Regions from separate parts of the Halomonas sediminis genome, predicted to be linked through region 1. Evidence: predicted binding sites of a transcription regulator. Region 1 holds the regulator's gene; each other region holds the start of a gene.

Region 1 (4,668 bases):
ACTATCATTAGCTTCGCGCTTTGGCAATTATGGACATTGCTCACAACCTCCTCGCTTCACTAAGCCCAACCATCGTTACATTGACTCAGCTCAATCTTCCTTTCCTCTCTGCGAACTACCATTAGTACTCTACGTTCTAGATACCGGAGCATCTGTATGCCCGTTCAAGCCATTCCCGACCGCTACCCTGCTTTGAACGGATTCATTCCAGGCAGAGCTTGGAACCAAGCCATGTTACAGCGCAACGACAAAGAGGAGCCTCGCTATGTGTCTTACCCTACGCCGCGCTCCTTTCATGATAACTTCAGTGCCGAAGAGTTTACTGCTGCGCTAGAGCGCAGCAATAGTGGCAACAAGCCTTTAGGCGTGTATGTTCATGTGCCATTTTGCCGAAAAGTTTGCTTTTATTGCGCTTGCGACAAGATAGTCACTCAGAACACCCAACTAGCCGAGCCTTACCTATCGCGGCTGGATCGAGAAATGGTGCTGAGCTCACGCCATCTAGATTCCTCTCGTCAAATACAACAGCTTCACTGGGGCGGCACACCGGCTTTTTTGACGTTGGATCAAATGAGCGACTTGATCGACCGGCTGGATGCACGCTTTGGTCTTTCCTACGCGCCAACCCGCGATTACTCCATCGATATTGACCCGCATCAAGCCGATGTATTGACCTTGCGCCATCTTCAAGCCCTGGGCTTCAACCGGATAAGCCTGTCGATACAGGATTTCGACCCGACTGTTCAGCATGCAATCAATCGTGTGCAACCGCACGTCTTGACCGAGACATTGATGGAAGAAGCCAGCCGTCTCGGTTTTCGCTCGCTTTCTCTGGACCTGATTTACGGCCTGCCTTGCCAGACTCGCACAAGCTTCGCCAAGACACTCGCCCAGGCAATCGAACTCAACCCAGCACGCTTCAAGGTAACCAGCTACCGTCATATGCCTGAGCGTTTTGCGTCCCAACGGCACATCAACCGCGACGACCTGCCGTGCCCCGAAGAAAAAACGGCGATTCTACATACCGCTATCACCATGCTGACCCAGGCCGGTTACGTGCCTATTGGACTAGACCATTTCGTCCGACCGGACGACAACCTGGCTATCGCTCAGCAGCAAGGCACCCTACAGCGAAATTTCAAGAGCTACTCCAGCCACACCCAATATGATTTGGTGGGCTTAGGAGTTTCCGCTGTAAGTTGTGTGGATAATATCTATGCCCAGAACCCCACTAAGCCGGCAAGCTATGAACAAGCTTTGGATAAGGGTCACTTGGCTATAAAACGCGGCATTCGCCTGACACAAGACGACCAAATTCGCCGGCATGTCATCGAATGCATGTTGTGTGACATGGCGCTCGACCTTGATGAAATCAGTAGACGATGGAGCATCGACGCACCGCGCTATCTTGCAGATGCCTTGACCAAGCTGGAAGGCGCCGAACGAGCCGGCTTGATTCAGCGAACCGGTAATAGATTGGTGGCTACTGCCCAAGGGCGATTACTGCTCGGCCGCCTAGTCATGGCTTTCGATGCTCATTCACCAGCCCAAGCGATTTTTTAAAAACCGTTTTTTTAAGGAACTTTTTCGACAACACTTGCTGCCGGCGCTTAATTCCTCATAATGGTCCTTGCCACCTATTTGAGGGAGGAACTCATGCCGGACATCATGGGCCGTCATAGAGCCATACTGAACGAAGCTCACTGTCAGACATGCAGTTTGAGCTCACTTTGCCTCCCCTTGGCGCTTGAGCTTGAACACATGGATCAGTTCGACTCGATTATTCGTCGTCGCGCACCGCTCAAGAAAGGTGAGCCCCTATTTCGCCAAGGGGATGTCTTCACCAGCGTGTTTGCTGTGCGTTCCGGCAGTCTCAAGCAAGTCACCACGGAAGGTAATGGTAGCGATCAATTGACCAACTTTTACCTCCCCAGTGAGTTGGTGGGTCTTGATGGCATCAACGAAGCAACCTATCCCGGCAGCATCATTGCGCTGGAAACGACTACCGTTTGTGAAATTCCTTTCGACCGTCTGGATCTTCTTTCCGAGCAACTCCCTGAATTACGCGGACAGCTTTACCGCAGCATGAGCAAGGAGTTACGTGAGGATCGGCGCATGATGCGCCTACTTTCACGCAAGACGGCAGACCAACGCCTGGCAAGCTTCTTGATAACGTTATCCGAGCGGTTTCGCCGCAGGGGCTATTCGCCCTATAGCTTTCGGCTTTCCATGTCCCGAGCGGATATTGGTAACTACCTGGGACTGGCAGTGGAAACCGTCAGTCGCATCTTGAGTCGCTTTCAAAGCCAGAAGGTGGTGTCGGTTTCCGGAAGGGAGGTCAATGTTCTCGATATGCCTGCGCTGATTGCCTTATCCGAGGAAGAAGAGCAAGAGCTCAACTCACCTTGACTGCCTGAATGCGGCTGGCCATCAGGTCAGCCTGCTTGGCTTCCAGCCCGATAAAATCGAACAGCTCACGATCGGCCAACTGAGACGGTGCCACATTGGTGACCGCCTTGAACATGCTCTCCAGTCGGCCAGGGTATTTCTTGTCCCATTCCGCCAGCATCTCTTTGGCCAACTGACGCTGCATGTTGGGCTGGGAACCACATAGATTGCAGGGAATGATCGGGAAAGCCATTTGTCGGGAAAACTCGGCGATATCGGCTTCCTTGCAATACGAAAGCGGCCGAATCACAATATTTTTTCCGTCATCAGAGAGCAGCTTAGGCGGCATGGCCTTGAGCGTTCCACCGAAAAAAAGATTAAGAAACAAGGTCTCCAGTATATCTTCTCGGTGATGCCCCAAAGCAATTTTGGTGGCCTTGATTTCTTCGGCAAAGCCATACAAAGACCCTCTACGCAGCCGCGAACACAGCGCGCAGGTGGTTTTGCCTTCAGGGGTTTTTTCCTTGACCACCGAATACGTATCTTGCTCGAGAATATGATACTCGACACCTAGATTGTCGAGATAGGCTGGCAAGATATGCTCGGGAAAACCGGGTTGTTTCTGATCAAGATTGACTGCTATCAAGGAAAAATCAACCGGTGCATTGCGCTGCAGGTTGCGCAATATTTCCAGCAGAGTGTAGCTATCCTTTCCGCCACTAAGACATACCATGACGCGATCCCCTTCCTGGATCATGTCATAGTCAATAATGGCATTGCCTACCTGACGCCGCAGGCGCTTTTGCAGCTTGTTGAAGGCGCGTTTTTCATTGGCACCTTTGTCTGGCTCAGAAGCCGCGACGACGCCATGAGAATTATCTACACCGGAACCGCTCATGCTGGAATGGGCAAAAGCATCAGGATCGAAATGTTCAACGGATTGCATAGAGTAAGACCTGCCGATGGCTGGAATGGCGGGCAAATATTCTATCAATACTCACCCCTTGCCTACCAACAATCTATCCACCAACGATCTCCCCCGCTGCCTCCACTCACGAATATTCCAGATGGTAACGATGCGTCAGGCGCTGCTTGAAATCCTTGACGATGTGTAGGGCCTCACGCAGCAGATCACGTTCCAATGAGGAAAGTTCTTGCACCACCACGCGATCCGGCTGGCGATCTTCGGCCTCCCCATCCATCTGGGCCAATTGCTGTCTTAGACGAAGTTCGGTGAAAAGCGCCAAGGCTTCTCCCAAGTCTTCGGCAAAACGTTTTTTCAGCCGCCCATCCTCCACTAACGCATCGAGACGCTCAAACGTGGACGTTGCCTTGATACGCCGCTCCAAGGCCATGGTGCGAACCCCATGCACAATCGTAAAGATACCGCCTTTTTTGATATCAATGCCGTGCTGAGGCTTTTTCAGCGAGCCGAACAATGTCAAAGGTGTCGAGAAACGCAGTGCCGTGCGAGCAAAATAGGACAATAAAATCTCATCTCGTGCGCAGCGTTCAAACAATTCATCGCGTACCTGCTCCAGCAATGCTGCATTACCCGCCACCGCATGAGAGTCCAGAAGGATGGCCAGCTTCATCAGGCTCTCACCATCACGAGCCGCGACCCAGTGAGCAATATTGTGCTTCCACTGAGTTACCGTTCCCACCCATTCAGGGTTACATACCATGATATTGCCGGGACAAGGAGGATAGCCCAGCTCCACCAACGTATCCGTCAGGGCCTGCATTTGTTCGCCAACATCCGGCCACTCCAGATCGTCAGCAAGAATCAATCCGTTGTCCTGGTCGGTCTTGAGAATCTGCTCGCCCCGCCCTTCACTGCCCATCACCATCATGCAGCTATCACGATGGTAGCGCTCATCAATCAGAAATCCCCACGCCTTGTTCATGATGCGTCCGTTGAGTGCAGCCAGAAGATCCATGGCAAAGCGTAATTTGACTCCCTGGGCCATTAACGCCTTGACCAGCTCAGGGGTGCGCCGGCTAGCTTCGGTCAGAGCCTGCAGGCTATCCGCCTGCTCGACCTGGAGGCTGATGACATAGCTACGACTGGAGAAATAACTCAGCACATCCGTCAGTTCGACAACGCCGGTTACTTCCTTGTCTTCTACCACCGTTACACGGGCGACTTTGTGACGCGTCATGGCGACCAAGGCTTCAAACAGATATTGCTGCGGTGTGACGCTCACCAGCTCAAAATGGGCAATATCCTTGACCGCAGTGCTCTGCGCCAGCCCCTTGACCACCAAGGCATTGAGCAGA
Region 2 (4,668 bases), 620 kb from region 1:
GGCATCGGACATGTCAGGCTGGCTGTTGCTGGGTCTGCCCGGCGCTGCCTACATCAGCGGCATTTCAGCCAGTTGGATTGCGATTGGTCTGCTGATAGGCACCTGGCTCAACTGGCTGCTCGTGGCGCGTCGTCTGCGCCTTTACAGCTTCAAGGCCAGCGACTCCCTTACCTTGCCGGATTTCTTCGCCAAGCGTTTCCGCGATAACTCACAGCTGTTGCGGGTCATTTCGGCGATCTTCATCTTGATGTTCTTCCTGTTCTACACAAGTTCCGGTCTGGTGGCAGGCGGCAAGCTGTTCGAGACGGTATTCGGTTACGATTACTCGATCGCCGTGACCATCGGCACCATCGCCATCATCTCCTACACCTTCTTCGGTGGGTTTTTGGCGGTATCCTGGACCGACTTGATTCAAGGCTTGATGATGGCGGTCGCGCTGCTGATCGTCCCAGTCGTGGCCTTCATGGATGTGGGTTCGACAGGTGCCGCGGAAGCCTTGGCGGGGCAAAGCGAGCACATGCTCAGCTGGTTCCGTGATGCCTCCACCGGTGAAGCCTTGAGCTTTGTGGGTATCGTCAGTTCGTTGGCATGGGGCCTGGGTTACTTCGGCCAGCCGCATATCCTGGCGCGCTTCGCTGCCATTCGCAGCGAAGCCGACATTCCCGCCGCACGCCGCATTGCAGTCACCTGGTCCGCACTGACCCTGGTGTGTGCCATCGCAGTGGGTCTGTTGGGCGTGGGTTTCATCGAGCGCGACCTGGCCGATGGCGAAACCATCTTCATGGTCATGGTGAATGCCATCTTCCATCCGGTGATCGCCGGTGTGCTGTTGGCCGCCATTCTGGCTGCGGTAATGTCCACAGCGGATTCCCAGCTGCTGGTGTCATCCTCTGCACTGACCGATGACTTTTACAAAGCGCTGTTCCGCAAGGATGCCTCTCAAACCGAGCTGGTCTGGGTAGGTCGTTTTGCGGTCATCGGTATCGCCGCCTTGGCCTATATGCTGGCGCTCAATCCGGAATCCAACGTTCTGGGACTGGTCTCCTACGCCTGGGCAGGCTTTGGTGCCGCCTTCGGTCCGGCCTTGATCATGGCGCTTTACTGGCGCCGCATGAACCAGTGGGGCGCGCTTGCCGGTATTATCGTGGGCGGTGTTACCGTGGTGCTCTGGGCTGAGATCTCCGGCGGTATCTTCGATCTGTACGAGATCGTCCCCGGCGTGATCCTGGCTTACATCGCGATTGTGGTCGCCAGCCTGGCAACAGCGCCTCCCAGCGATGCCATCACTGCCGAGTTCGATACTTACGATCAGAGCTGAGGTTCGGTTGGTTCTATAAAGAAGCAAGCAAACCAAGCTAGTAAGAGACCGCCTTCGGGCGGTCTTTTGTTTGGGCTGTATTATATAAGTCACCGGGTGCGACTACCGAGGAATAAACTCTTGCGCTGGATCAATAACTGCATAGGCACAGCTGGTTAGAATCGCTTTCATCGGTTCTCAGCGACTATCAGCCAATCTATTCCACAAGAGTGTCCTCATGCATAAAATGACTTTGCCTGCCCTTCTCGCCGCCGGCATTGCCGCCGCCGCTTTCACCACCAGCACCCAAGCGCTTGCCTATGGCGAAGGTGATTTCTTTACCCGTGTAGGTGCGGCGAAGGTGGATCCGAAAAGCGATAATGGGGAAGTTCTCGGAGCCGACGTCAATGTCGACTCGGAAACAAATTTAGCTTTCACCTTGGGTTACCGTTTCCATGACAAGATGGGAGTCGAGCTGCTGGCCGCGCTGCCATTCGAGCATAATCTAGAGGTCGAAGGTGTTACCGGTGGTTCTACCAAGCACCTGCCGCCTACCCTGACAGTTCAGTACTACCCGCTGGGAGGCACAGAAGCACGCATTCAGCCTTATATCGGCGCGGGCATCAACTACACTAACTTCTTCGAGGAAGAAACCGATATCGGTGCTTCATTGGAACTCGATGATTCATGGGGTGCGGCCGGCCAGGTGGGTATCGACCTATTGATCGATGACAACTGGGCACTCAATGCTGCAGCCTGGTACATCGATATCGATACCGATGCCAAGGTTGGTGGCGCAGATGCCGGTACCGTCGAAATAGACCCGTTAGTGGTCATGGGTGGCCTCAGCTACCGTTTCTAAGCTAGCCTTGTCGTAAGGTCTTCAGTGTCCAGCCAATGCCCGCCTTCCGGCGGGTATTGGCTTTTTGCTATCTGGTGTTTAGAAAGTTAATTCTCCGTTACCAGCCGGTCCACCTCTTCCACCGTCCGGAGTATCGCTACGCGCTCAGTGGCAGGTACATTTGCCTGTTGCAGATAGGTCTCGAGCGCGGGCGCCACCTCGCAACGCGCCGGCAGGGAGCCTTGCGCCTCCGCTAGCGCACCAAGGCGGGGGATAAATACAAAACGCAGCCATTGCGGTAACGTCATGGTATCCACACAGAACGGTTGTTTGCTGGTGAACGCCGACGCTTCGGGAGGCGTCATGCGCCACAAGCCCGCCTCTTCAAGTGCTGTTTCAAGGCGTTGCAAAGCAATTTCAAGCTGTTGATATTCCGTCATGTCATGCCTGGTTATTAAAAAGTGTTGGCTTATTATCACGGCTATTTTTGAGGTTTTCCACCGCTGATAGCCATTGCCAGGCGTCATCCAAAGATTCACAGAAAACTTGCAAGAGCCTGTGGATAAGCTATGGAAGGATGTCGCTTAGCCTACCCCTGCGGGCTTTGAGAAATTTGGTCATTTTTTGACCTTTCTGTTCCCATTGAAGCCGTGATTATTCCTTATATACGGCTGACAGCCGCTCATCTGCAAGGTAAAGTGCACGCTTGAAACGCGGAAGGATGCCATGCAACCAATTCACACCCTTGATGATTTTTTTACTCGCAGCGGCGCGAGCGTCACCCTTTACCATATGGGCAGGCGAGTCACACCCTGCGCCCGAAACGTGCTTGCCCAGTTCGAGCATGAAAATGCGGCCTGGCCGGACCCTTGGCAAGGCAAGGCACGCTTGGCGATCATGTTTCGCCTGGGTGATATTGCAGAACCGGCCATCTGGTTTCTGGCGCTTTCCCTGGATGAGCTAGGCCAGATCGACCCCGCCCCCCGTGATGCGTTTTTACAACGTTTGTTGGAAACCCTGGGGCATAACGTCAGTCAGGTGGGGCGCAACGATACCCAGCAAATCGACAACCTGATGAAAGATAATCCCCTGGTGTTCACCCCCAGCCTGAGCTTTCAGGCCATCATGCATGCTCGCGCCAGCCATGACCTTGCCCAACCCGCCAGCCAGCACCTGGAACTGGTGGAAGCCTACGTCAGCCGTCAGCAAGAACTCGACTGGCAAGCCTTAGGGCTACAGGGACTTGCCGATTTTGTGATACACATGGACACCGCAGCCGAACAGCAATTGGCCGAGCGCCTGCCGAGCCTTCCCGAGCCGGTATTGCACTCTCTATGCTATTGCCTGGAGCACGTTGCACCAGGCGAAACGCTGATGGCTGCATTGCGCGTACGCGGGGAGCAAGCCGCCCAGGCCGGTGATATAGAAACCTTGTGCTGCTGTGTCCGCGCCGTGGGCGGTACCGACCACCCCGCGACAGGCGAATGGTTCGACAACCTGCTTGCAGATAACGCAGCGTGTGGACCCGACCTGCTTGCCGCCATTGCCGCCCGTGGCTGGGAACATCTGGAAGACGCTGAGCGTCTACCTTGCTTTCTCGAATGCCTGGCGAAGGAGCCGCGTAGCGATTTCTCTGCCGTGGTACGCGACCTGGCATCGATTCCACGCCTACGCTTGCCGGTCGTGATGTGTCTGCGCGATGCGCACGCCTCCTCCGCCACCAAAGCCAAGCTAACCGAGCTTTCCGCACCTTCCAGTCGCATGTAACCATCAGTCGCATGCAACCATTGCGGTACGTTAAAGCATGCCCAAGGAGTCTCTTGTGAAGGAATTGCCTTATCAAGCCAAGGCAGTGATCGGCCGTCGAGAAATGGTCACCCTGCCGGAACTTGGCTTGCACCTGTGCTGCAAGATCGATAGTGGAGCACGCACCTCTGCGCTGCATGCCGAAGAGTTTGAAACATTCGAAGACGAGCATGGCCAGCTGTGGGTCAGTTTCATCACCCATAGCGGCGGCCCGACCACCCCCGGGCACCGCCTGCGGGTGCATCTTTATGATCGGCGAAAAGTCACCAGCTCCAACGGCCAGATGGAATGGCGTTACGTGATCCGTACGCTGCTACAGATGGGGGAGATGGAGTTCCCGGTGGAGCTCACCCTGACCGACCGGCGTGACATGCGCCACCCAATGCTATTGGGTCGTCGTGCCATGCGCCGTTTTCTGATAGCGCCCGGCGCAGCGTTCTTGCACGGCGAACCTTGACCTAACCCTTTACCCTTTACCTGGCCACGATCCGGAGTCTTTCATGCATATTGCTTTGCTGTCCCGCAATCGCAACCTTTATTCGACCCGCCGGTTGGTGGAAGCGGCTGAAAGCCGTGGCCATAGCGCACGCGTAGTGGATACGCTGCGCTGCTACATGAGCATTGCCTCTCATCATCCCTCGATTCACTACAAGGGCGCGGAATTCGAACACTTCGATGCAGTGATCCCGCGTATCGGCGCCTCGGTGACATTCTATGGCTGCGC
Region 3 (4,668 bases), 300 kb from region 1:
CGCCGGTGGCATGGAAATCACTGAAAGCGGCCGACTGGTTGACGAACACACCGCCGTCCATGTTCAGCGACAGCGGCGCCGCCACGTCCATGGCCAGCTGTTCGAACTGCTCGGCCACATTGTCGTCGGTGGTATAGGCACCCAGGGTTATCGCGCCTTTTTCCAGAATCACCTCGCGCGCCAGGTCAATGCTGTGCCGGGTGTCTTCGGTAGCGACGACGAAGCTGATCGGGCCGAAACGCTCTTCACTATAGGCAGCCTTCTGCTCAGCATCCACCTTGAGCAGCAGCGGCGTATGAATGCGAGCGTTGGGGAACTGGGCGTGCTCACGCGGCTCGCTATCCAGCAGAATTTCGCCCAAGCCACGACATTCATCGATACGCGCTTCGGTCGCCGGCGACTGGATGGCGCCCAGCACGGCACAGGCACGGTCGTTGTCGCTGAGAAACTTATCGATCGCCTTGGAAAGCGCTGCGGTGACGTCGTCGAAGCTCAGATGACCCTCGGCCGTTTCAATGCCGCTCTTGGGTACATAGATGGCCTGGCTAGTGGTGCACATCTGTCCCGAATACAGGCTCAGCGAGAAGGCAAGGTTCATGGTGACCGCCTTGAGGTTATCCACGCTGTCGATGATCACGGTATTGATACCGGCCTTCTCGGCGAACACCTGGGCCTGGGTGGCATTCTGCACCAGCCAGTCACCGAAGGCGTTGGAGCCGGTGAAGTCGATCAACTTGACCGCCGGGTCGAGCGCCAGCGTCTTGGTCATCGGCGCCTCGACGCTATCGGGTACCAGGCTGACCAGGCAGGGGTCGAAGCCCGCTTCCTCAAGCACGTCCTGAGCGACGCGTGCGGTCATCGCCACCGGCAGAATGGCGCCGGGGTGCGGCTTGAGAATCACCGGATTGCCGGTGGCCAGGCTGGCGAACAGCCCCGGGTAGGTGTTCCAGGTGGGGAAGGTGGAACAGGCCACCACCAGCGAAACACCGCGCGGCACGATGTGATAGCGCTTGTCGAGCACCAGGGGATCATGCTTGCCCTGGGGCTTGACCCATTTGGCGGTCGCGGGAATCTGCGCCATCGCCTGCCAGGCATAGGTCACGGCTTCCAGGCCGCGATCCTGGGCGTGTGGTCCACCGGCCTGAAACGCCATCATTGGGCCCTGGCCGCTGGTGTGCATCACCGCCTGGGCGATATCCGGGCTCATGGCGTTGAGACGCGCCAGGATTTCCAGACAGACACCGACGCGCGCCTCGGCACCGGCATCGCGCCAGGCGGGCATTGCCTTCTGCATGGCTGCAATCAGCGCTTCAGAGTCCGGCTGGTCATAAGTGATACCGAGGTCAAAGCCATAGGGCGACACTTCGCCGCCCACTTGCCGGGTGCTTGCCACGGCCTTGAGCGTAAACGGCTGATTGAGGAGAGACTCGAACCTGGACGGCGCCCCTTTAACCGCATCCTCGGGATATTTCTTCATGTTTTCCGGATAGGGCGTCCAGAAATCACGGCTGGAAATAGCCTCGACGGCTTGATCAAGGGTCTGACGGTGACGGTCGAACATCTGCTGCGCTGATTGCGTCATGGGGCACTCCTGCGTTTACGCATTGTTTTGATACGGTATCAAGATAGAGATTATCTTTCCCGTAACAAAACATCAAACGCCTTGCCCGGCACATCCAGCCTGAAAGTCGCCGTGCCAACGCCAACGAGCCCCGGGGTCCGCGCCCTTCTCTCAACCGCATTCGCCTTACCACCACCTTTCATACTATGGTCTAACTTCGCTCTGACGCCCTAGAAAAAGCATGCAAGCTGCTGTTAATAGAGCATAAACTCCATGCATAAAGGAAAAACGATACACTAATCATTAATTATCAATGTTGATGCGTATCAAAAAAAACCTATACTCGGCGGATAGTCCATCCTGTGTACCACAGGCCGAACTGAGGAAAAAATGCCCACGACTCTAATAATCACCCCTCCCCTAGATGGCGTTCTATGTATCAGGCTGAATCGCCCGGACGCATTGAATGCGCTCAACACACAGCTTCTCGCCGAACTCGCCGACACCCTGAGCGATGCTGACAATGATGACAGGGTGCGCGCCGTGGTGATCACCGGTAATGCACGGGCGTTCGCCGCCGGTGCGGATATCAAGGAAATGGCCGAACGCGACCTAGTCGGCATGCTGGAAGACCCTCGCCAGCACCACTGGGCCGCCATCACGCGTTTTCGCAAACCGATCATCGCCGCCGTCAACGGCTATGCGTTGGGCGGCGGCTGCGAGTTGGCCATGCATGCCGACATCATCATCGCCGGCGAGAGTGCCCAGTTCGGCCAGCCGGAAATCAACCTGGGCATCATGCCCGGTGCCGGCGGCACCCAGCGCCTGCTGCGGGCGGTGGGTAAATCACTGGCCACCCAGATGGTACTGACCGGCGAGCCGATTTCCGCTCGCCGTGCGCTCGAAGCCGGCTTGATCAGCGAAATCACCCAGCCCGAACTGACCCTTGAGCGCGCCATGGCCATTGCCAAACGCATCGCCGCCAAGGCACCGCTGGCGGTACGCCTGGCGCGGGAATCGCTGCACAAGGCGATGGATACCGACTTGGCCACCGGCCTGCGCTTCGAGCGCCATGCATTTACATTGCTGGCGGGCACCGCCGACCGCGAAGAGGGCATTCGCGCCTTTCAGGAAAAACGACCTGCCACTTTTCAAGGGCACTGACACAAGGATATACCCCATGAGCCAAGCGCCCCTGCTTTACAGCGTGGAAGACGGCGTCGCCTGCATCACGTTGAACCGCCCCGAAAGCCTGAACAGCTTCAATACCGAGATGCACGCCGAGATGCGCAAGACGCTCAAGGCCGTGCGCCAGGACCCGAGCATCCGGGCATTGCTGTTGACCGGCAACGGTCGCGGCTTCTGCGCCGGCCAGGACCTTTCTGACCGTAGCGTAGTCCCCGGCGAGCAAGCCCCCGACCTCGGCGAGTCGCTTGAGAAACGCTACAACCCCATGCTGCGCGCCCTCAAGGACATGCCGTTTCCCACCATTTGCGCGGTGAACGGCGTGGCGGCGGGTGCCGGTGCCAACATTGCCCTGGCCTGCGACATCGTGCTGGCGGCTCGCTCGGCAAGCTTCATTCAGGCCTTCTGCAAGATCGGCCTGATTCCGGATTCCGGCGGCACCTGGACCCTGCCCCATCTGGTAGGCATGGCGCGCGCCAAGGGCTTGGCGATGCTGGGCGACAAGCTTCCCGCCGAGAAAGCCGAACAATGGGGCATGATCTGGCGCTGCGTCGATGATGAGGCGCTTCAAGAAGAAGCCATGAACATGGCGCGTCACCTAGCGACCCAACCCACGCGCGGCCTGGCGCTGATCAAGCGCGCCCTGCATGCCAGCAGTGACAACAGCTTCGACGAACAGCTCGACCTGGAACGCGACCTGCAACGCCTTGCCGGGCGCTCCGAAGACTACCGCGAAGGCGTCAGCGCCTTTATCGAGAAACGTCGCCCCACCTTTAAGGGAGAGTGATATGTCAGCCCTTCCCACGACCGCCGTCATTGGCGTGATCGGTGCCGGTGCCATGGGTGCCGGTATCGCTCAGGTGGCCGCTCAGGCCGGCCATTCGGTCATCCTGCACGACAATCAGCCGGGCGCGGCCAGTGCCGGCATCGACAACATTCGCCGCCAGTTGGAAAAGCGCGTGGCCAAGGGCAAGATGACCCAAGACGAAGTGGACGGCATCGTCGCTCGCCTGCAGCCCGCCGACACCATAGATGCCCTGGCCGATAGCCGTTTGATCATCGAGGCCATCGTTGAGAACCTCGAAATCAAGCGCCAGGTGTTCGCTCAGCTCGAAGCCCTGTGCTCGCCCGACACCTTGCTCGCCAGCAATACGTCCTCGCTGTCGATCACCTCGATTGCGGCCAACCTCGAACGCCCCGAGCGCATGGCGGGACTGCACTTCTTCAACCCCGCACCCGTCATGAAGCTGGTCGAAGTGGTGTCGGGCCTGGCGACCAGCGCCGAGGTCGCCGAGACTCTTTATGCCACCGCCAGCGCCTGGGGCAAGGTCGCGGTGCACGCCAGTTCCACCCCGGGCTTCATCGTCAACCGCGTGGCCCGGCCTTTCTATGCCGAAGGGCTGCGCCTGCTGCAGGAAGGCGCCGGCGACGCCGCCACCCTGGATGCATTGCTGCGTCAGGCCGGCGGGTTTCGCATGGGACCCTTCGAGCTGATGGACCTGATCGGCCATGACGTCAATTACGCCGTGACCCGCTCGGTGTTCGATGCCTACTACGGCGATACCCGTTTCGAGCCTTCCCTGGTGCAGCAGGCCCTGGTCGAAGCCGGACGCCTGGGACGCAAGTCCGGACAAGGCTTTTATGACTACTCTCGTGAAGGACAGCATGAAAATACCGCCAAGCCTCAGCCCACAATCTCTGCACCGGCCCAGGCCGAATTGCCGCCGCTGGTGGTACAGGGCGAGCCTGGGGTAATCGCTCCGCTGCTGGAACGCGCCCAGGAAAGCGGGCTCGAGGTGGTTCGCCGGGAGTCGTTGCAGCCGGACGGCACGACCCGCCTGCGCCTGGGCGATCTGGTGCTGGCCCTCAGCGACGGGCGTTGCGCCGCTGAGCGTGCGGTCAACGAAGGGCTCGAAGCGCTG

The links. Region 1 encodes FNR, which switches genes on or off when oxygen is low (the NO sensors DNR and NnrR bind a similar motif). Its sites were predicted from a motif close to TTGATNTANATCAA; they were not measured.
Region 2: the regulator FNR is predicted to act here: its motif matches at 1,439-1,452, upstream of LG290_RS10915 (OmpW/AlkL family protein).
Region 3: the regulator FNR is predicted to act here: its motif matches at 1,878-1,891, upstream of paaF (2,3-dehydroadipyl-CoA hydratase PaaF).

What each region holds. Positions count from the first base shown of each region.
Region 1 is NZ_CP085246.1:2,923,255-2,927,922, forward strand. Features, by position in the region: gene LG290_RS13810 (sulfite exporter TauE/SafE family protein) at 1-63, shown strand, start outside; gene hemN (oxygen-independent coproporphyrinogen III oxidase) at 232-1,563, shown strand; gene fnr (fumarate/nitrate reduction transcriptional regulator Fnr) at 1,657-2,409, shown strand; gene ttcA (tRNA 2-thiocytidine(32) synthetase TtcA) at 2,396-3,334, opposite strand; gene LG290_RS13830 (putative nucleotidyltransferase substrate binding domain-containing protein) at 3,441-4,668, opposite strand, start outside.
Region 2 is NZ_CP085246.1:2,298,819-2,303,486, forward strand. Features, by position in the region: gene putP (sodium/proline symporter PutP) at 1-1,318, shown strand, start outside; gene LG290_RS10915 (OmpW/AlkL family protein) at 1,536-2,159, shown strand; gene LG290_RS10920 (YqcC family protein) at 2,246-2,578, opposite strand; gene LG290_RS10925 (DUF3549 family protein) at 2,865-3,905, shown strand; gene LG290_RS10930 (ATP-dependent zinc protease family protein) at 3,961-4,401, shown strand; gene rimK (30S ribosomal protein S6--L-glutamate ligase) at 4,445-4,668, shown strand, end outside.
Region 3 is NZ_CP085246.1:3,222,322-3,226,989, forward strand. Features, by position in the region: gene paaN (phenylacetic acid degradation protein PaaN) at 1-1,582, opposite strand, end outside; gene paaF (2,3-dehydroadipyl-CoA hydratase PaaF) at 1,952-2,725, shown strand; gene paaG (2-(1,2-epoxy-1,2-dihydrophenyl)acetyl-CoA isomerase PaaG) at 2,742-3,533, shown strand; gene paaH (3-hydroxyacyl-CoA dehydrogenase PaaH) at 3,535-4,668, shown strand, end outside.